DNA from 2 places in the Mesorhizobium kamtschaticum genome. Region 1 is predicted to be linked to the other one. Evidence: predicted binding sites of a transcription regulator. Region 1 holds the regulator's gene; the other holds the start of a gene.
The links. Region 1 encodes HrcA, which represses chaperone genes, less so after heat shock. Its sites were predicted from a motif close to GTTAGCACTCNCNNNNNGNGAGTGCTAAC; they were not measured.
Positions count from the first base shown of each region.

Region 2: groES (co-chaperone GroES) is a predicted target of HrcA. The motif match lies at 9,905-9,933, and genes of this name have one in related genera.

Region 1 is NZ_CM149691.1:1,049,901-1,061,843, reverse strand. It holds gene AC0V7N_RS05035 (YciI family protein) at 148-516, shown strand; gene AC0V7N_RS05030 (RNA polymerase sigma factor) at 524-1,768, shown strand; gene AC0V7N_RS05025 (glutathione S-transferase family protein) at 1,772-2,398, opposite strand; gene cysK (cysteine synthase A) at 2,814-3,794, opposite strand; gene AC0V7N_RS05015 (LysE family translocator) at 3,993-4,610, opposite strand; gene AC0V7N_RS05010 (PQQ-dependent sugar dehydrogenase) at 4,897-6,264, opposite strand; gene AC0V7N_RS05005 (hypothetical protein) at 6,355-6,552, opposite strand; gene hrcA (heat-inducible transcriptional repressor HrcA) at 6,593-7,678, opposite strand; gene rph (ribonuclease PH) at 7,879-8,595, shown strand; gene AC0V7N_RS04990 (VOC family protein) at 8,778-9,188, shown strand; gene rdgB (RdgB/HAM1 family non-canonical purine NTP pyrophosphatase) at 9,188-9,835, shown strand; gene hemW (radical SAM family heme chaperone HemW) at 9,832-10,995, shown strand; gene AC0V7N_RS04975 (hypothetical protein) at 11,109-11,432, shown strand; gene AC0V7N_RS04970 (low molecular weight protein tyrosine phosphatase family protein) at 11,436-11,759, shown strand; gene AC0V7N_RS04965 (hypothetical protein) at 11,842-11,943, opposite strand, start outside.
Region 2 is NZ_JBWBWI020000002.1:212,299-224,241, reverse strand. It holds gene AC0V7N_RS36815 (copper-translocating P-type ATPase) at 1-641, shown strand, start outside; gene ccoS (cbb3-type cytochrome oxidase assembly protein CcoS) at 638-793, shown strand; gene AC0V7N_RS36805 (substrate-binding domain-containing protein) at 1,091-1,564, shown strand; partial or broken gene AC0V7N_RS36800 (glycoside hydrolase family 127 protein) at 1,561-3,458, shown strand; gene AC0V7N_RS36795 (globin domain-containing protein) at 3,515-3,847, shown strand; gene ubiM (5-demethoxyubiquinol-8 5-hydroxylase UbiM) at 3,847-5,028, shown strand; gene AC0V7N_RS36785 (EAL domain-containing protein) at 5,266-7,173, shown strand; gene AC0V7N_RS36780 (hypothetical protein) at 7,251-7,469, opposite strand; partial or broken gene AC0V7N_RS36775 (sulfite exporter TauE/SafE family protein) at 7,547-7,681, opposite strand; gene groL (chaperonin GroEL) at 7,840-9,492, opposite strand; gene groES (co-chaperone GroES) at 9,556-9,852, opposite strand; gene AC0V7N_RS36760 (transposase) at 10,275-10,631, shown strand; gene AC0V7N_RS36755 (hypothetical protein) at 11,034-11,225, opposite strand.

The DNA of each region.
Region 1 (11,943 bases):
CTGCTCCGCCCTGGTATGACGAAAGGCTTGCGTCGTGCCCGATCAGGGCCGAAGATTTTTTCCGCAGTCTGTCGAAATCGGTTGCCGCCGCGCGACATCCGTCTGGCCCCGCAAGGACGCGGCCTTCGAAACCACGGGAGAAGACCCATGCGATACATACTTTTGATCAACAGCGACGAAGCCGCACTGGCGGCCATGCCGATCGAGAAGACCCAGCAGATGAGCGCGGCCTATACCGCCTATACCGAAGCGTTGAAGAAATCCGGTGCATGGCTCGCCGGCGAAAGGCTGCGCCCGACCCAGGCGACCACCTCGGTGCGGATCGCCGACGGCAAGACTAACGTCATCGACGGCCCCTATGCCGACACCAAGGAACAGCTTGCCGGCTTCTACATGATCGAGGCGGCCGATATCGACACCGCCATCGAATGGGCGGCACGCTGCCCGGCGGCCAGCACCGGCACGGTCGAGTTGCGGCCGATCTGGGAAATGGCCGACTACATGCCCAAGAAATGACAGCGTAATGGACAGTCGCCCGGAGATCGCCCGGGCGGCCGCGGAGGCCGCCGCCCGGCAGAGCTACGGCAAGCTGGTCGCCTGGCTCGCGGCGCGCACGCGCGACGTGGCCGCCGCCGAGGACGCGCTGGCCGACGCCTTTGCCGCGGCGCTCGAACGCTGGCCGAAGTCAGGTGTGCCTGAAAAACCGGAAGCCTGGCTGCTGGCGGTGGCGCGGCGCCGCCGCGTCGATGCGGTGCGGCGGCGGCTCACCCGGGAGGCGGCCCGCGATCATCTCCAGCTGATCGCCGAAGAGATGGAGGCGCCTATGACCGACGAAGATCTGCCCGACGAGCGGCTGCGGCTGATGTTCGCCTGCGCGCATCCCGCGATCGAGCCGGGTGTGCGGGCGCCGCTGATCCTGCAGACCATCCTTGGCTTCGATGCCGCGACGATCGCCTCCGCCTTCCTCGTCTCGCCGGCAACGATGGGCCAGCGCCTGGTGCGCGCCAAGACGCGCATCCGCGAAACCGGCATTCCGTTCCGCGTGCCGGAGCGGGCCGAACTCGGCGAGCGGCTGGATGCCGTGCTGGAGGCGATCTATGCGGCTTTCGCCGAAGGCTGGTCCGATCCGGCCGGCACCGAGACGCGGCGCCGCAACCTCGCCACCGAAGGCATCTGGCTTGGCCGCCTGGTGGCCACGCTGATGCCGGACGAGCCGGAAGCGCTTGGCTTGCTGGCGCTGATGCTGTTTGCCGAGGCGCGCCGCGCCGCCCGGCGCAGCGCCGAAGGCGACTTCGTGCCGCTGGCCGAACAGGATTGCGATCTATGGGACCGCGCTCTCATCGATGAGGCGGAGGCGCTGCTTTCCCATGCCGCGGCGGGCGGCGTCGTCGGCCGCTATCAGCTCGAGGCGGCCGTCCAGTCCGCCCATGCGGCGCGGCGGCTGACCGGCCGCACCGACTGGCCGGCGATCCGCGCGCTCTACGACGCGCTGTTTTCGATCGTCGGATCGCCGGTGGTGGCGATCAACCGCGCCGTCGCACTCGCCGAGACGGAGGGCGCCATGGCCGGGCTGGCAGCGCTTTACGTGCTGGGCGACGACAAGCGGCTCAATGAATATCAGCCCTATTGGGCGGCGCGGGCTGGTCTCCTGGCCAGGCTGGGTCAGGTGCCGCAGGCAAGCGAGGCCTATGACAGGGCGATCGGCCTCGAGCGCGATCCGGCGGTGCGCCGGTTCCTGCAGGGTAAAAGGGCTGCGCTGCGAAACTGACCTTCAGCTCGGCCACATCTCGTGCGAAATGTTGAGTGTCTTCATCAGCGGATGGCCGCGCAACTTGGCCCACAAGCGCTCAATATCAGGCCATGTTGCCCGCGCGGTTTCGATGTCGGGATGCCACGCAATGAGCATGACGAGATAGATGTCGGCCAGCGACATGGTCTCGCCGACCAGCCAGTCACGGCCTTGCAGCGCGGTATCGAGAACGGTGAAGCCGCGGTCCATCTCGGCGACGGCCGCCTGCTTGACGGCTTTCGTGCCGTCGGCGTCGGCCGTGTAGCGATGGGCGTAGTACAGCCGCAGCACCGCCGGATAGAGCACCGATGACATGAAGGCCATCCAGCGCAGGAAATCGGCGCGGGCCGGCGCGTCGACCGCCGGCGCCAGGCCGGCGTCGGGATGGCGTTCGGCAAGCAGGATGCAGATTGCGGCGGATTCGGTCATCGAGCTTCCATCCGGCAAGGTCAGCACCGGCACCTGATTCAACGGGCTGATGCCGAGGAAGGCCGGATCGGGAAGGTCGGACTTCGGCACGTCGATCTGCTGGAACGGCGCGTTGGCCAAGGCGAGCGCTGCCTCGACGACGAAGCCGCCGCTGCCCGGACGCGTATAGAGCTTGTACATGAAATCCTCCCCGGCCCGCGCAAAGCAGGCCGGTGGCGATATGAACCGGAAGCAGGGTGCTGCTCAAGCCGGGTCGCGGTGGCCACGGACGCCTTTTGAACGGTCCAGCGAGGAGAAGACACTACCGACTTCGTCATTCTAGGGCGGAGCAAGGAGCGAAGCGACGCGCGCAGACCCTAGAATCCATGCCGTGACGCCTCCGTGTCACAACGTTGGAGATATTGTCTCGAAGAACAGCAGCTCCGTTAATTTCGACAAGATGCAGCGACGGAAGACAAGCATTCTGGACCGTGGCATTCCTCGGCCACGGTCACGGCATGGATCCCAGGGTCTACGCGACGGAGCTTCGCTCCTGCTTCGCCCTGGGATGACGACCGTGAGGGGCCGCTGAGGCCAATCTTCGAGGTATGAACGCCTACGCCCCCAGCCCCTCGAACAAAATCGTCGACAGATAGCGTTCGGCGAAATCCGGGATGACCACGACCAGGGTCTTGCCCTTGTTCTCCGGCCGCGAGCCGACGACGATTGCCGCCTGCAGGGCAGCACCCGACGAAATGCCGACCGGCACGCCTTCGAGGCGGGCGACGAGGCGGGCATTGGCAACCGAATCCTCGTTCGAAACCTTGACGATCTCGTCATAGATCGTGGTGTCGAGGATCTTTGGCGCGAAGCCGGCGCCGATGCCCTGGATCTTGTGCGGGCCGGGCTGGCCGCCCGACAGCACCGGCGAGGCTTCCGGCTCGACGGCGACGACATGCACAGATGGCTTGAGTTTCTTCAGCACCTGGCCGACGCCGGTGATGGTGCCGCCGGTGCCGATGCCGGCGATGAAGATGTCGACCTCGCCCTGCGTGTCGTTCCAGATCTCCTGGGCTGTCGTCTTGCGGTGGATTTCCGGATTGGCGGGGTTTTCGAACTGCTGCGGGATGACGGCGTTGGGGATCGTCGCTGCCAGCTCGTCGGCCTTGGCGATGGCGCCTTTCATGCCTTTCGGGCCTTCGGTCAGCACCAGTTCGGCGCCGAGCAGCGCCAGCATTTTTCTGCGCTCGACCGACATCGTCTCGGGCATGGTCAGGATCAGCTTGTAGCCCTTGGCGGCGGCGGCGAAGGCAAGCGCGATGCCGGTGTTGCCCGAGGTAGGTTCGATCAGCGTGGTCTTGCCGGGTGAAATCTTGCCGGACGCCTCCAGCGCCTCGATCATCGCCACGCCGATGCGGTCCTTGACCGAGGCGATCGGGTTGAAGAATTCGAGCTTGGCGACGAGATTGGCGACGATGCCCTTCTCCTTGGCGAACTTGTCGAGCCGTACCAGGGGCGTGTCGCCGATCGTGTCGGTGATGGAACTGTAGATGCGGCCGCGGCCGGGGACGCGGGCGGAGGTGACGGGCTTGTTCATTGGTTTCGCTCCCAGAATTTCAGGCAAGTGGAGAATTTCAGGCAAGTGGCATTGCAACCGGCAAGATAAGGCTTTCAGCCGCGCAACATAAGCTGTCGGCCGGAAATATCCGAGTGGGGCCTGTGTCTAAAACGCCCTTGTCCCGGAAAAGCATTTCGCGGGGAAGCCTGGCCCCGGAATGTTTTGGCTGAAAGGGTGCTACTGGCGGGCCGCGATCGCTGCCGCGGCGCCGACCATGAAGCCGGCGGCGGTGCGGTTCAGCACCTTCAGGGCGCGTGGCGATTTCAGGAACCAGCGCGCCTTGGCGGCGAGCGCCAGGTAGGGCACCAGCACGACGAACAGGACGACGACCGTCAGCGCGACGAGAATGCCGTAGTCCGCAAGCGTGATCGTCTTCAGGTCGACGATGGTCGGCGTGATGGCGAGATAGAAGATCATCGTCTTCGGATTGCCGAGCGTGACGGTGAGGCCGGCGACAAAGCTCGAAACCAGTCCGCCCTTGCCCTTCCGGGCCTCGACGGTTTCGGGTGTGATGCCGGCGGTCCAGAAGCGCCAGCCGAGGAAAGCGAGATAGGCGACACCCAGCCACTTGATGGCGAGGAACACCATGCCGAAGGTCTGCGCGACGAAGGCGAGGCCAAGCACCACGGCGGTCAGATAGGTGAGGTCGCCGAGCATCAGGCCGAACGACATGGCCAGCGACGAGCGAAAGCCGGAGCCGAGCGCACGCGCGACAAGCGCGGTGACGCCGGGGCCGGGAATGGCGGCGGCGATGCCGAGGGCGGCACTGTAGGCGAGGAAGCCGGTGAGGGTCATGGATGCGGTCTCAGATCAGAGCGTCTTATCGCATGGAGCGGGCCACGATTGAATTCCCTGCGGGGCGGAATCCATTGCACCAGCTATCGGGACACTTGGAGAAGGCCCCTCATCCGTCTCGGCGCTGCGCGCCGATCCACCTTCTCCCCGAGGGGAGAAGAGGAAGGCGCCGGCGCTGAACGGCTCCTCTCCCCGCCGGGGAGAGGTCGGATTGCCTCGAATTGCCCTTCGCAATTCGGTTTCGGCAATCCGGGTGAGGGGGCCTGCGCTGCCCAAGCAAGCCTCCTCAGGACCGCCCGCCGCCATAGGTCACGCGCCAGATGGTGCCGTTGCCGTCCTCGGTCATGATCAGCGCGCCGTCGGCCGCCACCGCCACGCCCACCGGTCGGCCCCACACCTCGCCATTGGAAACGACGAAGCCGGTCATGAAATCCTCGTATTCGCCGGTCGGCTTGCCATCCCTGAACAGCAGGCGGATGACCTTGTAGCCGGTCCTGTTGCCGCGATTCCACGAACCGTGCAGGGCGACGAAGGCGTCGCCCCGGTATTCCCTGGGAAACCCGCTGTCGGCCGGAAAATCCTTGCGGTCGTAGAAGGCGATGTTGAGCGGCGCCGAATGCGCCTGCATCAGCACGTCGGGAATGCTTGCCTTGCCGGCGAGATCGGGGCGCGCGCCCTTGTGGCGCGGATCCTCATGGTTGCCGATATAGTACCAGGGCCAGCCATAGAAGGCGCCGTCCTTGACGGAGGTAGCGTATTCGGCGGGCACATTGTCGCCCAGCGCGTCACGCTCGTTGACGACGCACCACAGCGCGCCGGTCGCCGGCTGGACGGTCATGCCCGAACAGTTGCGCAGGCCGGTGGCGACGATGCGGCCGTTCTTGCCGTCCGGGTCGAAGGCCTGCACGTCGGCGCGGCCTTCTTCGGAGCCCCAGGTGGCGCCCAGCGGCTTCGCCTTGACCCACGCTTCCAAGCCGCCATCCGGCGCCTTGCCCATGTCTTCTGCGGCATTCGAACCCGAGCCGACCGACAGATAGAGCGTCTTGCCGTCAGGCGAAAAGACGATGTCGCGCGTCCAGTGATGGTTCGAGGGGATGTTGTCGACAATGGTTTCCGGTTCGCCCGATGCCTTCAACTCGCCCTTGCGGTAGGCGAAGCGAACGATGCTGTCGCTGTTGGCGACATAGACCCATTTCGGGTCATCGCCCGGTGGGTAGAAGGCGATTCCATAGGGTTGGTTGAGATTGCCGGCAAAGATGCCGTCTTCGGCGGGTTTGGCGCTGTCCTTGGCCAGGCGGTAGACGCGGACCTGGTTGGCTTCGCTGTCGGCGACGAAGAGGTCGCCGTTGGGTGCCACGCGCACGACGCGCGGATTGTCGATGCCTGAGGCGATCAGCTCGGCCGAGAAGCCCGGCGGCAATTGCGGTTTTGCGCCTGCCGGCATGTCGGCAAGGCCGGCGCTGTTCGAGGCCGATTTGGTGACATAGGGCTTCGGCAGGTCTTCCGGCCTGATCAGGCGCCGAACGCCCGGTCTGTCGGCGCGCCAGTCGCCGAAGGCGGCGGCCCCTTTCAGCACCGGCTGGTCCGACTGCTGGGCGAATGCCGCGCTTGCGAGAAAGAGGGCGGGGATCACCAATCCGGCCAATCGGCTCATTTTATCCTCCATCTGGTCGCGAAGGAAATTAACGGCCGGCTTGTCCCTGGGTTCCGCCTCACGCGACGAGTTGAGGGAAGGCTTCCCTGTTTATGTACCGGCAGCTAAAAAATCGTCGTCGAGGCGTTTTTCCAGCGCGACGAGATCGGCCGGCAGCGGCAGGCCCATGGCGCGCATTTCCTGCAGCTTTTCGCGCAGCTGTTCCTGGATCTCGTGCTGGTCTTCCGGCTGGTTGACCATCTCCTCCAGCAGCAGGCTGATCCGGGCCTTGAATTCTTCGAGCGCCATTCTTTTTCTCCTTGCTGCCCGTCTCTTGCTGTCCGGGGCGCTACCTTAACATGCGCGATATCAACTGCGCCGTATAATCGACCATCGGCACGATACGGGCATAGTTGAGCCGGGTCGGACCGATGACGCCGAGCGCGCCGACGACGCGGGCATCCTTGTCGCGATAGGGCGCGACCACCAGCGACGAACCCGACAGCGAAAACAGCTTGTTTTCCGAACCAATGAAGATGCGCACGCCCGATCCCTGCTCGGCGAGATCAAGCAGCTGGATCAGCCCGTCCTGCGTCTCCATGTCCTCGAACAAATGCCGCAACAATTCGATATCGGCCTGGGCGGTGACGTTTTCGAGCAGATTGGCGCGGCCGCGCACGATGAGCCGTGCCGGCAGGCCGCTGTCGGCGCCCGCCCACACCGCCAGGCCCTTCTCGACCAGATCCTGCGACAGCGTGTCGAGAGCGGCTCTCGTCTCTTCCTTGATGCGCGCGATCTCGACCCGCGCCTCGGCCAGCGTGCGGCCGCGAATATGCGCATTGAGGAAATTCGAGGCTTCGTGCAGTTGCGAGACGGTGATGCCGGCGGGCAACTCGACGACGCGGTTCTCGACATCGCCATTCTGCGACACCAGCACGGCAAGCGCCTTGGTCGGCTCCAGCTGGATGAATTCGATATGCTTCAGCGCCACCTCGTTCTTGGCGGCGAGCACCAGGCCGGCGCCGCGCGACATGCCCGACAGCATCTGGCTGGCCTCGGTCAGCATGTGCTCCAGCGTGGCGCCCGAGCCGGAGGCCCGCACCTGCGCCTCGATGGTGCGGCGCTCCTCGTCGGAGAGGTCGCCTAGCTCCATGAAGGCATCGACGAAGAAACGCAGGCCGGCCTGGGTCGGCAGCCGACCGGCGGAGATGTGCGGCGCGTAGATCAGCCCGAGATGCTCGAGGTCGCTCATCACGTTGCGGATGGTGGCCGGCGACAGCGAGGAAGGCAGGATGCGCGAAAGGCTGCGTGAACCGACGGGCTCGCCATCCCTGAGATAGGAATCGACGATGCGCCGGAAGATGTCACGCGAGCGCATATCCAGCGATTGCAGAGCGGGTGACAGCAAACTGGGTTCGGCGACTGCTTTGGTCATGTGGCCAAAAACCTCCGGCCCGAGGATATAGACTTACACTGGGCTCGCGCAACCCGGTGTCTGTCTCAGATCACCCCGGCGTCTGTGTCAGATCACCCGGTGTCGCGTTTGCGGCCGCCAGGCCATTTTCCTTTGCGCCGTAGGCCCCATGCGGCTACAAGCCGGCCAAGATTCCAAAAAGTGACAAGAAAGTAGCCTGAATGCGCCCCTCCAAACGCCAATTCGACGAAATGCGCGCCATCTCCTTCGAGCGCGGCGTCTCCAAGCACGCCGAAGGCTCGTGCCTGGTGAAGTTCGGCGATACCCACGTCCTGTGCACCGCCAGCCTCGAGGAGAAGGTGCCCGGCTGGATGCGTAATTCCGGCAAGGGCTGGGTCACCGCGGAATATGGCATGCTGCCGCGCTCGACCGGCGAGCGCATGCGCCGCGAGGCCTCCGCCGGCAAGCAGGGCGGCCGCACGCTGGAAATCCAGCGCCTCATCGGCCGTTCGCTGCGTGCCGTGGTCGATTTGCAGGCGCTGGGCGAGCAGCAGATCACCGTCGACTGCGACGTCATCCAGGCCGATGGCGGCACCCGCACCGCCTCGATCACCGGCGGCTGGGTGGCGCTCTATGACTGCCTGCGCTGGATGGAAGCGCGGCAGATGGCCAGTGTTTCGAAGGTGCTGAAGGACCATGTCGCGGCGATTTCCTGCGGCATCCATGACGGCCAGCCGGTCATCGACCTCGATTATCTCGAGGATTCCTCGGCCGGCACCGACGCCAATTTCGTCATGACCGGTAAGGGCGGCATCGTCGAGATCCAGGGCACCGCCGAGGGCGAGCCGTTTTCCGAGGATCAGTTCGGGGAATTAATGGGCCTGGCCAAGAAAGGCATCCAACGCCTGGTGAGTTTGCAGCAGATGGCGGTGGCTTAGGTTTTAATGTCGAGCCAAGGCACCCCCCTCTGGCCTGCCGGCCATCTCCCCCTCAAGGGGGGAGATCGGATGCTGTCTTGGCCTTCGCCCACTGCCAACGTCGCAAGAGGGATGCCGGCGCAGCCACAGCCAATCTCCCCCCTTGAGGGGGAGATGCCCGGCAGGGCAGAGGGGGGCGCCTCGTGATACCCTCTGCAATCCTGGAATCCGCTCTCTACGTCACAGACCTGCAGGCGGCGGAAAGCTTCTACACCGACATCCTCGGCCTCACCCTCCTCGGCAAGGTCGACGGCCGCCATCTCTTCTTTCGCTGTGGCCCCGGCGTGCTGCTCATCTTCAACGCCGAAGCGACCAAAGTGTCGCCGGCGCCGGACGCCCGGTTGCCGGTGCCGCCGCATGGTGCGGTTGGCGAAGGTCATCTCTGCTTTGCGGCCAGCGCCGACGAAATCGCCGGCTGGAAAGCGCATCTGGCGGCAAAAAGAATTGCCATCGAAAGCGAATTCGAATGGCCGCAAGGTGGCCGTTCGATCTATATACGCGACCCCTCGGGCAATTCGATCGAGTTCGCCGAGCCGAGAATCTGGGGCCTTTGATGCATACTCTTGATGGCAAGAAGATCGTCGTCGCCAGCCACAATGCCGGCAAGCTGCGCGAATTCGCCGATTTGATGGGGCCGTTCGGCTTCGAGGCGAAGTCGGCCAAGGATTATGGCCTGCCGGAGCCCGACGAGACCGGCACGACTTTCGAGGAAAACGCCTACATCAAGGCGCTGGCCGCCGCACAGGCGACCGGCCTGCCGGCGCTTTCGGACGATTCCGGCCTCTGCGTCGACGCGCTCGACGGCGCGCCCGGCGTCTATACCGCCAACTGGGCCGAAACCCCTGACGGATCGCGCGATTTCGCCATGGCCATGCAACGCACCGAAGTGGCGCTGCAGGAAGTTGGCGCCGCCGCGGCCGAACAGCGCAAGGGCCGCTTCGTCGCCGTCATCTGCCTCGCCTTCCCCGATGGCGAGGCCGAATATTATCGCGGTGAGGCTGAAGGCACGCTGGTCTGGCCGCCGCGCGGCGAGCTTGGTTTCGGCTACGATCCGGTGTTTTTGCCCAACGGCTTCGAAAAAACCTTCGGCGAGATGAGCGCCGAGGAAAAGCACGGCTGGAAACCCGGCCAGGCCACGGCGCTCTCACATCGCGCCCGTGCTTTCCAGAAATTCGCCAAAGCGAGATTGGGCTCGGCATGAGCATGCTGCTCGACCGGACGCCCGGCTTCGGCGTCTACATCCATTGGCCGTTCTGCGCGGCCAAATGCCCCTATTGCGACTTCAACAGCCATGTTCGCCACCAGCCGGTCGACCAGGAGCGCTTTGCCGCCGCCTTCGAGGCGGAACTGGCGACCATGCGCCAGCGCACCGGGCCGCGCGAGGTGACCAGCATCTTCCTCGGCGGCGGCACGCCCTCGCTGATGAAGCCGGAAACCGTGGCCAGGGTTCTGGACGCGGTGGCGAAGAACTGGACGGTGCCTGACGGTATCGAGGTGACGCTGGAGGCCAATCCGTCCTCGGTCGAGGCCGAACGGTTTCGCGGCTACCGGGCGGCGGGCGTCAATCGCGTCTCGCTCGGCGTGCAGGCGCTGAACGACAAGGATTTGCGCTTCCTCGGCCGCCTGCACAATGTCGACGAAGCGCTGCATGCCATCGGGCTGGCGCGGGAAATCTTTCCGCGCCTGTCCTTCGATCTGATCTATGCCCGGCCCGGCCAGACGCCGGAGGCTTGGGCAGGGGAGCTTGAACAGGCGATCGGTCACGCCGCCGACCATCTGTCGCTCTACCAGCTGACCATTGAGGAAGGCACGCCGTTCCACGCGCTGCATGCGGCGAAGAAATTCATCATCCCCGACAACGACCACGCTGCCGACCTCTATGCGCTGACGCAGGATATCACCACGGCGCACGGCCTGCCGGCCTACGAGATTTCCAACCACGCCAGGCCTGGCGCCGAAAGCCGGCACAATCTGACCTATTGGCGCTATGGGGAATATGTCGGCGTCGGCCCCGGCGCGCATGGCCGCTTCGTCGAGCATGGTCGCCGCACGGTGACGATCGCCGAAAGAATGCCGGAAACCTGGGCCAATCTCGTCGAGGCCAAGGGCCATGGCGTCACTGGCGGCGAGATCCTGACGCGTTCGGAGGAGGCCGACGAATTCCTGCTGATGGGGTTGCGTCTGGCCGAAGGCATCGACCTCTCGCGCTACGAGGCGTTTTCCGGCCGCGGCCTGTCGAGCGCACGGCTGTCGGTGCTGCAGGGCGAGGGGCTGGTGGCGCCGATCGGCAATGCACGGCTGCGCGCCACGCCGGCCGGCATGATCGTGCTCGACGCCGTGGTCGCTGATCTGGCGCGGTAAACCGAGACGGCAATGGACTACGGTGGACGATTTATCGGATCGAGCAAGGATGCTAGAAATTCGGCTTGTTGAGCCGAAGGCGCGCCCGCGCCGCATCCGAGATGGGTCCTGTGATGAAGTTCCTGATCCACGAGACCTTGCGGACATTGAACACGGATGATGTGTTCGAGTTTGGATTGACCGAGATCTTGAGATCTCCAGAACATGACGACCTCTATGAGGCTCAGGCGATTTTCATCAGGAATGAAAAGGTCACATCAAAATTAAAATTGACCCACTTAAGCGAATTCAGAGTTACCCTCAGCTTCATAACATATATCGGAAGTAAACTTCGAGGGATTACCAAGGATGAGCTGATAGAGTTTGATCTGGACGGACTTACATTTGATCAGTACATCCCTATGAGCAAGAATATGCGTGAGATCTGGGATGAGTGATCGGTGAAGAACGTCCTCTTTGTCTGCAGCCAGAACCGTTTGCGCAGCCCGACCGCCGAGCAGGTGTTTTCCACGCGCCGGGATATCGAGGTTGCGTCGGCGGGAACCAATCATGACGCCGACACGCCGCTGACGCATGAGTTGGTGGAGTGGGCCGACATCATCTTCGTCATGGAAAAGGCGCACCGCACCAAACTGCAGAAGAAATTCAAGACGAGCTTGAAAAAGGCCCGAATCATCTGTCTCGATATACCGGACGATTACGAATTCATGGACCTGGAGTTGATTGAGCTTCTGAAGGCGCGTGTTTCACGGTATCTGGGCTGAACCAGACCTTCGTCATCCTCGGTCTACGCCGCGTCGCTCCGCCCAGGATGACGTAGCGAGAGCAATCGCGGAGGTCGCAGGGTCAAGCGTCGTGCTTGAAACGGCGCTTGCCGCGATCCTTCTCGGCATGCGCCTCTCCGTTCCGGGCCGGCTTGGCGTCGGCCTTTTCGCGGCGAACGCTGTG
Region 2 (11,943 bases), on a different replicon from region 1:
TCCTGACGAAAGACGGGATCATTGTCGCGTCCTTCGTTTTCGAGGACGCACTGCGTGCCGACGCAAGGGCAGCCATTGTGCAGTTGAACGATGCCCGGGTGTCCATGGAGATGCTGTCGGGCGATACCGCAGGCGCCTGCGGTGAAGTTGCAAAAATGCTGGGTGTCGGCGACTTCGTTCCGTGCCTGCTGCCATCCGGCAAGGTCGAACGCATCGAGACCCTGGCGAGAGCTGGCCACAAGGTTCTAATGGTTGGCGACGGCCTGAACGACACGCCTGCGCTGGGGGCAGCACATGTCTCGATCGCGCCGGCCACCGCTGCAGATATTGGCCGCAACGCCGCGGACTTCGTGTTCCTGCGCGAAAGCCTTTTGGCCGTACCCCTTGCCCTGGACGTCTCACGGAAGGCCGGCCGGCTGATCCGTCAGAACATCGCCATCGCGATCGTCTACAACACCATTGCTGTGCCGATCGCCATTCTGGGGCACGTCACGCCGCTGATCGCGGCAATCGCGATGTCTGCTTCGTCGCTGCTTGTCATCGGAAATGCATTGCGCCTGCAGGGTTTTGTGCTCGCCGAGGTGACGGGGGCTCCCTCGGCAACGCGTTCGGGCATTCGCGCATCGGTGCAGCCGTCATGACGACGCTCGTCTACCTCATACCAGCAGCTCTGTTCCTTGGCGCGCTGGGGCTGTCCGGCTTTCTGTGGGCCTTGAGGAGTGGTCAATATGAGGATCTTCACGGGGCCGCCGAGCGCATCCTCATCGACCGGGACGACAAGCCGGAACGCTGACCCAGATCGCTGTGCCGACGACTGTGCGGATGCCGGTCGTCAGCCGAGACGGCTTGTTCGGGAACAAAATGCTGAGGCTCCACAGCTAGCTTAGCTAAGCCGCGCTTGACGTAGATTTGTGAAAAGCCCTGTCGCTCGAAGGACTGCGTCGCCCGGATTTGTCGTGTCTGGCTGATCCAGATCAAGGTTATCTCCTCATCGGCGTGGTTTCGTCGGCTAGCCTTTCAAGGGAGAACGCATGTCTAACGGACAGTTTAGTCGTCACCATCAGCGTTTTGGCGGTTTTTGGGTCTTTTCATGATAGTGGTCGACTCCTTCAATGGATCGCGTCGCCCAACACCTCGGCGACCGGTCTGGATCAAGACCGACACGAAGAACGGCCAAAGCCAAAAGTCAGCCGAGGCGTTGGGGCGCGACACGGCGGCCAGATTGTTCTCGGGACCGCAAACGCCGAACGCGATCTTCTGCGGCAACGATCAGATCGCCGGCGGCGCGTGCGACACGCTGCGCGAGATTGGCCTGGCAGCACCTGTCGACGTGGCCATCGTCGGATTTAACAACTGGGACGTGATGGTGCTTGCGACGCGGCCGCGGCTGGCCAGCCTCGATGAGAACCTGAACGCGGTCGGACGCGACGCTGGTGACAGCGTGCTGGAGATGATCGCCGAGCGCGTGCGTCAGGCGTCGGCCGTGTTCACTGGCCGTGCGGGCATCGTCGAAGCCGTGAGCACGCCAATGCACTTCATTGCAGGAACGGATGCGTTCCAATGAACGAGTTCGAGCCGGTTCAGTTCGTCGATGTCGCGCTGGAGGGGCAATTCTGGCGCGAGCGGCTTGAGACTGTGCTGACGCGGACCATCCCCACCCAGCACGTCCAGCTTGGCAAGCACGGTATCCTGCAGTCCCTGACACTGCCGAACCCGCCGCCGCTGAGCTCCGCGCCCAACCAGCACAATTTCGTGCAGGTGTTCTGGGATTCCGACGCCGGCAAGTGGATCGAGGCGGCATCCTATGCGCTGTCACACAGGCCCGACGCCGACATCGAGGCCAGGATCGAAAAGATCGTCGACGATCTCGAAAATGCACAGGCTGGCGACGGTTATCTGAACTGCTGGCACCTGCAGCGCGAGCCGGACAAGCGCTGGACCAACCTGCGCGACTATCACGAACTCTACAATCTGGGACATCTGCTCGAGGGCGGCATCGCCTACTTCCTCGCGACGGGCCGGTGCCGGCTCCTTGACATCCTTGAGCGCTATGTCGACCATGTGCGCAAGACGTTCGGCCCGAACCCCGGCCAGAAGCACGGCTATTGCGGCCATCAGGAGATCGAGCTTGCCCTCGTTAAGCTCTATCGCTTGACGGGAGCGAGAAAGCATCTCGAACTCGCGGCCTATTTCATCAACGAGCGCGGCCGCCAGCCGCACTACTTCGATCAGGAAGCGGTCGCGCGCGGGGAGAACCCTAGTGAGTTCTGGGCGAAGAGGTATGAGTACAACCAATCGCACAGGCCAGTGCGCGAGCAGACCAAGGTGGTCGGCCATGCCGTTCGGGCGATGTACATGTATTCCGCAATGGCCGACCTCGCGGCGGAACTGAACGACGACGGCCTCAAGAAAACATGCGAGGAGCTCTGGGCCGACGTCATGACCTCGAAGATCTACATCACCTCCGGCTTGGGTTCGGCTGCCGCGAATGAAGGCTTTACTGAAGACCACGACCTGCCGAACGATACGGCCTATGCGGAGACCTGCGCCTCGGTAGCGCTGATCTTCTGGGCGCATCGGATGCTGCATCTCGATCTCGACGGCCGCTATGCCGACGTAATGGAACAGGCGTTGTTCAACGGCGCGCTGACCGGCCTGTCGCGCGATGGCGAGCACTATTTTTATTCCAATCCGCTGGACAGCGATGGGCGACACAGCCGATGGGCCTGGCACACATGCCCATGCTGCGCGATGAATTCGTCGCGTCTCATCGCTTCGGTCGGAGGCTATTTCGTGTCGGCCAGCGAAGACGCAATCGCCTTCCATCTCTATGGCGGCATTTCGACGAACATCCGGCTTGCTACGGGAAACGTGTTCCTGCGGGAAACCAGCGCCTATCCATGGTTCGGCTCGATCAGGATCGAGGTCAGCCCTGACGCCCCGGCCGAGTTCGCCGTGAAGCTTCGCATTCCCGGATGGGCGCACGAAGCCGAAGCCTCGGTCGAGGGACATCCCATCGACGTGGAGGCATGCACCAGCAACGGCTATCTTTCGATCTCGCGGCTATGGAATGCCGGAGACACGATCACCCTCGAGCTGCCGATGCCTCCCGAGCGCATCTATGCTCATCCCAAGGTCAGTCAGGACATCGGCCGGGTGGCGCTCAAGTGCGGACCGTTGGTCTATTGCGTCGAACACGTAGACAACCCCGGGGGGCGAGTGCAGCAGCTCAAATTGCCGCGAGACGCCTGGATCGAAACGGAGGAGCGGGGCGACCTCTTCGATGGCGTGGTCACGCTCACCGCCCCCGCGAAGCGCGTCGTAGACCAAGGCTGGGAGACAGCCTGTACAGGAATGCGCCGCCCGTCGTTTCCGACTGCAGGCTAATCGCCCTGCCATACTTTCTTTGGAACAATCGGGCGAAAGGCTCGATGCAAGTGTGGCTGCTGGAAAGCTGAATTCGGCGCTGTCGCCGCATGGATAGCCCTCTTATCAACTCAAGAATGCCGACAAGATGCAGCCAAGAAACGTCTCGGATAGCATTTTCCCTCATCTCGGGCGCGGCCCAGCGATCCGTGCCCTGGTTTTCGAGTGCCACGACCGGATTGAGACCGGCCCTGCCAACAGGGGGGCATGGCGCTGGCTGGGCGGACCCAAAGACTGGTGCGATCAGCTGCGTCCGTGTTTGATAAGACTGCATCCTTCGTTGCCGATTTATGCGGACGTTCATGCACAGTGGCTTGAGGCGACGCGGCGGGCACTGGAACCCCGCGCAATCGGTCCACAGTTTGCGGCTCAACTCCACCAGCATCTCACGCAGATAGCCCACGCGATGGCGGCACGCTGATGGCCGGCTCCGACGAGAGTTTCGACATCGTTATCGTCGGAGGCGGGCCGGTCGGTCTTTCCTTCGCCGCGTCGCTGGGGCAGAGCGATCTGAAGGTGGCAGTTGTTGAACAGCAGTCCTTGGAACGGCTGGCGAATCCAGCTTTCGACGGTCGCGAGATCGCGCTGACCCACGCCTCGATTAGAATCCTTCGCGAGCTCGGCGCCTGGGATGCCATCCCCGCTTCGCACAAATCACCATTGCAAGGCGCGCGCGTGCTCAACGGATCGAGCCCTTTCGCTCTGTGTTTCGATCCTCCCAGGGGATCTGGGGAACCACTCGGGTTTCTGGTCCCAAATTGTCGGATCCGCGATGCCCTGTTCAAGATCATCCGCTTGCAGGATCATGCCCAGCTGATATGCGGCCACTCGGTCGTCGGTGCAACAAACAGCCACAAAGGAGCAGTCATAACGCTCTCCGATGGCAGGCAATTGACCGCTCGGCTTCTCGTTGCAGCGGACTCGCGTTTTTCCGCCACGCGCGACCTGCTCGGCATCGGCGCCGATATCAATCGGCTCGGCAAGGGCATGCTGATTTGCCGGGTAAGGCACGAGCGCGTCCATCAGCAGATCGCAGTCGAATGGTTCGATCACCATCAGACGATAGCGATGTTGCCGCTCATGGAAGGCGTGTCGTCGCTGCTACTCACTTTGCCGTTAAACGAGGCCGATAGACTGCTTGCTCTAGACGACGATTTGTTCCTGATGGAATTGACGAACCGGTGTCGAGGGCGCCTCGGAGAAATGACCTTGGCAAGCAGCCGCCATAGCTATCCGCTGGTCACGACGTGGGCGCACAAGTTCTGGGCACCGAGCGCCGCACTCATCGGCGACGCCGCCATTGGCATGCACCCGGTGACCGCGCATGGCTTTAACATCGCCCTCAGTGGCCAGAAGCAACTCGCCTATAGAATCCTGACAGTATGTCGCGACCGGCGCGACATTGCCGATCCCGACATGCTCCACAGATACGAAAGCTGCCTGCGCCGGTCGGCGGCACCGCTCTATCATGCTACGAACATCCTCGTCGGACTCTACTCAGGCGAGCACCCGGCGGCACGGCTTGCAAGACATGCGGGCCTTCGCTTTGCCCAATATCTTCCCTTTGTCCGCCATGGCATTTCGGCCATGCTTAGGCGATGAAATCACAGACAGTCTCGACTCCTGCCAATAGCGATGCTGCGTCCATGTGTCGTTGCGAATGCTCGGAATGACGCGGATCACGCGCGGCGCGGGCAAGACCTCAATGATCAGCCGCCAATGTTAAGAGGAGGCATACGAGCCGCCGCACCAGTTACCACGCCCATTAGTTAACCCGTCCTTCAGTGGGCTTGCATAGGCTTGCGCTGCGAAGAAGCCTGGGAAGCAAGCTAGCCGTCCATGGACCTGAAGAAAGAAGACACGCTGGAGGCCAAAATCCGTCAGGATCAGCTTGCTGACCTGAGGGCCGGTCTCTTCGTGTCAATGCCGATCAGCACCGTCCTCTCGGGCCTTATTTTGACGGTGCAAGCCCTTTCTGGCGGCGGCTTTGGCGCCGCGATTTGGTTCCTGGTCATCAATGCGATAAATGTCGGCCGCCTTGCACTCGCCCGTTATCAGCTAAAGCAAACGGGGCGCCAGGACGATCTGACAGGTATTTCGCCGCGACTTCGCTGGTTCGGCATCCTTGCTCTTCTGGCAGGGTTTGCCTGGTCGTTCCTTGCCGTCCTTACGGTTGGATACACGACACCTCACGCACCGCTGCATCTGATTATTCTGGCAGGCATCTCAGCTGGTGCTGTTACATACGGCAGTTCATATGCCGCGGCAGCGACCAACTTCATCACACCCCCGCTCCTCATCACAGCGGGGTGCTTGCTGGCGAAAGGCAACTTTGAAGGGTACGTTCTTTCTTTCGCCGTTCTGCTCTTCCTGGGCGGCCTGGTTCGAGCCGCGTTTGTTGGACAAGCGCGCTTCCGCGAAGCAAGCCGCCTGAGGCATGAGGCCGAGCGGCTTGCGGCCGAAATGGAGGCCAGTTCCAGGCAGGACCACCTGACTGCCCTTCTCAACAGGCGTGGCCTCGAACACGCTATCGGTCGGTTCGAGACTGCAGACGGCCCCTTCGTTGCAATGCTGATTGATCTAGACGGGTTCAAATCCGTCAACGATACGTACGGCCACAGGACCGGTGATGATCTGCTTGTCAGGATCGCCCGCCGGATAGAGCAGGAAGCACCGGAAGGCTCAACGCTCGCCCGAATCGGCGGCGATGAATTCGTGCTGTTTTTTCGCTCACTGGGGGATTCGCTTTCTGCCAGTGATCTCGCCTCCAATATCATAGCCAAAATTGCCCGCCCCTATCCTGAGGTCGCGTCCGTCCGGGTCGGGGCATCGATAGGAATATACTTGGCAGAGAGCCCGGGACTGACAGAAATGTTGTTGCGGGCGGATATCGCCCTTTACACAGCTAAGCGTCGTGGTAGGAACGAGTTTTGCCTGTTCGATGCCGACCTCGACAGGGAACTGCAACGCCGCCAGTCCATCGAACGCGACCTTCATTCAGCGATAAAGACGAGAAGCTTGGCACCCTGGTTCCAGCCCATCGTGAAACTCGACACCGAGGCCGTGGTCGGTTTTGAAGCCTTGCTAAGGTGGTCCCATCCGATTCATGGTTCTATCTCTCCACCCGAAATCGTCATAGCCGCACGCCAAACCGGAATGCTTCAGCTGCTGACCCAAACGGTCTTCGCTGACTGTTGTGCACTTATCGACGGCATGGTGAAAGCTGACTGTCGTGATCTTCGTGTGGCGATGAATGTATCACCGCGCGAACTGGAAGCCGGCGATATCGACGACATGGTTCTGGATGGTCTGGCGACAAAAGATCTCCCTGCAACGATGTTCGAAATCGAGATTACTGAAGAATCCCCGGTGGACCCGGACAGAGTGGATGAAAAGCTCGGACGGCTTTCACATGCCGGCATTTCCATCGCGCTCGATGACTTCGGCACCGGCTTTTCCACCTTGGCATCGCTCAAGGACAGCCGGATACGCAAGGTGAAAATAGACCAAGGCTTCATTCGCGGCTTGGCCAAGTCCCGAGAGGACCGGCTCCTTGTCAAAACGGTCATCGATCTTGGCAAGACGCTCGGGATCGACGTCATGGCCGAGGGCGTCGAAACAGAGGCAGATCGGCAAACTCTGCTCAAGCTTGGCTGCAGAACTGCTCAGGGCTTCCTGTTCTCCAAGGCGGTGCCTCTGAACCAGGCGATCGATTTGGCAGTAAAAGAGCACGCAAAGGAGTTGTGACCGGCACGCGTCGCGCAACACCAGGATCTGGCGGGTGAGGCTTTTGATCTCAGCAAGGCTCATTCGCGAGAGCTCGATCAGCGTGTCGCCAAGCCGAGTTGCACTGGGCCAAGCAGCGCCCGGCCGGCGACGGAAAGGTGAACTGCACCTGGCGTTCGTCGCGGAGCCGAGCTGGCGGATGACCAGGCCAGCCTGTTCCATCCGACCAGAGGTATCACCGCGCTCGATTCCAGCGCCAGCATGCACGCGATGATGCCGACCGACATGCCGTCCGCCGCCCCGAGCGCATTGAGCACGAGATATCGGGGAGAAGTGATCCCGTCTCGTCGAGGATGGGCTTGTAGTTGTGGCTGATCGCCATGCTCGCAGATCAGGCGTGATAGCGTGGTGGCGGAACGCCGAACGAAAGCAGCACCGTCGACGAGACCGCGCCGTAGGCCATGCCGAGCGCGCCGTCCACCGCTTGGGCAAGAAAGCCGCCTATGGCGAACAGAATGGATTCAGTCATTGGTGTCCGCCATGAAAGTACCGCCGTATGATGCCCGTGATCGGGCCTGCCCCTCCGCATTCTAGAGGACGCCGGCCCCCTGTGGGCAAAAAGGTTCGCCCAAAGAAAAAGGGCGGCACTGCTGCCGCCCTTTCCGTGAATGCGAGGCAATGGCTGGATTAGAAATCCATACCGCCCATGCCGCCCATGCCACCGCCGGGCATACCACCCGGCATGCCGCCGCCAGCCGACTCCTTCTTGGGAGCCTCCGCAATCATGGCTTCGGTGGTGACCAGCAGGCCGGCGACCGAGGCCGCGTCCTGGAGAGCGGTGCGCACAACCTTCATTGGGTCGACGATGCCCATGGCGATCATGTCGCCATATTCGCCGGTCTGGGCGTTGTAGCCGAAGGTTGCATCCTTGTTGTCGAGGATCTTGCCGGCGACGATCGAAGCTTCTGCGCCTGCATTCGCGGCGATCTGGCGGGCCGGAGCCTGCAGGGCGCGACGGACGATGGCGATGCCGGCCGTCTGATCGGCATTGGCGCCGGTGACGGTGATGGCCAGCGAAGCGCGTAGGAGAGCGACGCCGCCGCCGGGAACGATGCCTTCTTCGACGGCCGCGCGGGTCGCGTTGAGGGCGTCATCGACGCGGTCCTTCTTTTCCTTGACTTCGACTTCCGTCGCACCGCCGACGCGGATCACGGCAACGCCGCCCGCGAGCTTCGCGAGACGTTCCTGCAGCTTCTCCTTGTCGTAGTCCGAGGTGGTCTCCTCGATCTGCTGCTTGATCTGGGCAACGCGGCCCTGGATCTCGGCCTTCTTGCCGGCGCCGTCGACGATGGTGGTGTTCTCCCTGGAGATCGACACCTTCTTGGCGCGGCCGAGCATGTTGAGGCCGACGTTTTCGAGCTTGATGCCGAGGTCTTCCGAGATGACCTGGCCACCGGTGAGGATGGCGATGTCTTCCAGCATGGCCTTGCGGCGATCACCGAAGCCCGGCGCCTTGACGGCGGCGATCTTCAGGCCGCCACGCAGCTTGTTGACGACCAGCGTGGCCAAGGCCTCGCCTTCGACGTCTTCCGAGATGATCAGCAGCGGCTTCGAGGTCTGCACGACGGCTTCGAGAACCGGCAGCATGGCCTGCAGGTTGGAGAGCTTCTTCTCGTGCAGGAGGATGTAGACGTCCTCGAGCTCGGCAACCATCTTGTCGGCGTTGGTGACGAAGTAGGGCGACTGGTACCCGCGGTCGAACTGCATGCCTTCGACGACTTCGAGTTCGGTCTCGGCGGTCTTGGCTTCCTCAACCGTGATGACGCCTTCGTTGCCGACCTTCTGCATCGCTTCCGCGATCATCTTGCCGACCGAAGCATCGCCATTGCCGGCGATCGTGCCGACCTGGGCGACTTCTTCCGAGGTCTTGATCTTCTTGGCGTTCTTGACGAGGTGAGCGACGACTTCGGTCACGGCCAGATCGATGCCGCGCTTCAGGTCCATCGGGTTCATGCCGGCGGCAACCGCCTTGTGGCCTTCCTGGACGATCGACTGCGCCAGAACGGTCGCGGTCGTGGTGCCGTCGCCGGCGATGTCGTTGGTCTTGGACGCGACTTCGCGGATCATCTGCGCGCCCATGTTCTCGAACTTGTCGGAAAGTTCGATTTCCTTGGCGACGGTGACGCCGTCCTTGGTGATGCGCGGCGCGCCGAACGACTTGTCGATAACGACGTTACGGCCCTTGGGACCGAGCGTGACCTTCACCGCGTCGGCCAGGATGTTGATGCCGTGAAGCATGCGCTCGCGGGCGTCGCGGGAGAATTTTACGTCTTTGGCCATTTTTACTCCTGGGCATTTCGCCCGAATTCAGATTGGATGGTGCGGATGAAAGGCGGCGGCGTGTCAGCCGATGATGCCCATGATGTCGGCTTCCTTCATGATCAGAAGGTCTTCGCCATTGAGCTTGACTTCGGTGCCCGACCACTTCCCGAACAGGATGCGGTCGCCCGCCTTGACGTCCAGCGGGACGAGCTTGCCGGCTTCGTCGCGGGCGCCGGAGCCGACAGCAATGATCTCGCCTTCCTGCGGCTTTTCCTTAGCCGTATCCGGGATGATGATCCCGCCGGCGGTCTTCGCTTCGGACTCGACGCGACGAACGACCACGCGGTCATGCAGCGGCCGGAAATTCGACTTTGCCATTTTTGGATGTCCCTAGTTCGGATGTTGAACGGTTCTCCGTAGCCGGAGAGTTGTTAGCACTCACCAGAAGCGAGTGCTAACATGGCGGTGAGATAGGCCGTCGACTGGCACTAGTCAAGACGGAAGAGGGGACGGGCGAAGAGCAAAAGATTTTGGAATCGGCGCGGATGCGCCGGCCCCCTTTACGTGAGGAGAAAGCTCTTTCTGCATCTTTCTTGCCAGTCGCTCTTCCCCACCGGCTCAAACATCTCCGCCTGCGGCGCCTGCCTTGGTGTGGCCGGCGGGGAAGGGCTAGAACGGCAGTTCGCCCAGTGTGCTTTTTCGGCGAAGAGCGCCGCGCGGATACGGCACCGGCAAGTTCCTCGGATGGCTCGTCGATCAGAACATCGCGCCGCACATTCCGGTGTGGGACAAAAGCCAGCGTGAAACCTTCAGCCGCGCGGACTTCATCTTCGATGCGGTCCGCAAGTTCATCTTTCCCGCCGGCAGGGCAGTATCGTCGCAACTTCGCGGTCCCGCGCACAGGCAATGTCAGCGGTGGAAACCGGAAATATCGGGCCAGCAAACGAGACTGCCAGAGTTGTGAACTCAAGCGCCGCTGCTATCCAAAGACGCCGGTGCGCGACGTGTTGCGCGTCCACGAAGAGGCACGCGAGACGCCCGTCAAAGCGGATCCGCCCGAGTTCGGACGGTCGCGCAACGAACGCAAGCAGGTCGAGATGCTCTTCGCACGCCTGAAGACCGCGCTCCGCTTCGAACGCAGGAGATTACCCGGCTGAGCGGAGCCTGTGAGAGTTCCTCATGGCCGCCATCACGCCTGCGACAACTGGTGCGGCTGACCACGCCAACGGTGCCGGCACCAACATGATGGAGGCCAATCCGTGGAATTCTCGTCAATGAGCCAAGCGCCATTCAACCGACCGCCGTTACGCCTCCAGACAGGCAGACAGGGATCGCAATAGCGTTTTTTCACGGCATCGGTCAATCTCTCGGTTCGGGGAACATGACGTTGCGCCAGGATGGACATTCTGCCGAATTTCACCTGCCGGCGCTGTTTCCGTGGACGCGCGCCTGGGACCATTTCTATTGCCCGTCTCGGCTCACGCCGGGGCGGGCTTCTTTGCGTTCTGGGAGGATTATCTAGCTGACCATGGTTCATAGTGGCGGCCATGGAGATCGCCTCAGAAGCGGCGCCCAATCGGAAACGTTAGCACCTGCGCGTTTTGGCGTGGCTGCTTGAACTCTTCGGCGGCAACCGCCTCAATTAACAGGTCCAAGGCTTCGCGTCCCCTCCGGCTCATCGGGTCATCGCCACGAAGGTAGTGATACGCTCGATCTAAATGCACTCGGGCGGCGGAAAAATCGCTTGTCATTTGTCCCTCTCAGTAGCCGCCCGCATTAGCCGTCTAAGAGGTGAGGGTCGCGCAATCGTCAATATCCACAGACGGATTTGATTTAAATCCGGCATAATCGGGGGAGTAGCCAGGACGCCTGGCTGACGCTGTCACGTTGTCTGCGTATGAACCCGCTAAAGCGGTGTGCGTTGCTGTCAGCAGAGCGCAGTCACGGCCTTCCACTCCGCCATTGCGTTCAGACGGTGCCGATGGATCTGAAACGAAGTGTCTTGAGCGAGACGAAGCGCTGAAGGGTTACCTGACTGATCACAGCGAATTTAGAAGAAGCCACGACATTGTCGGACATCGGACAGCGCGGATAGCAGTCAGATGACGCGTGAATTCCGCTTCCTGCGGGGGAATTCTGTCCGCCATTCCTGGCAAGACGGTGGGCAACCGACACTACTGCCGGGTTTGTCCAGCGATAGCGACACGGATGTTCGGCTTGTCCTGCTCGCACCATCATTCAAGTCATTGATAAATATCGAGAACACTTTTCTGAGGCTTTTCCTGCGCAGTTGGCATGACTTTTGAGGCTTCCTCCTAGTAAGGCGGCAGGCGCTGCTGACCGATTTCATGTCGTGGTTGATATCGGGATTATGGAACGAAGGAAGGAAAGCAGCATGTCAGATCCGCGCCGGGGGCGTAAACTATCGGAAAAAGGGCGTCACCTGCGGAATCCAGGCGGCAATGCGAG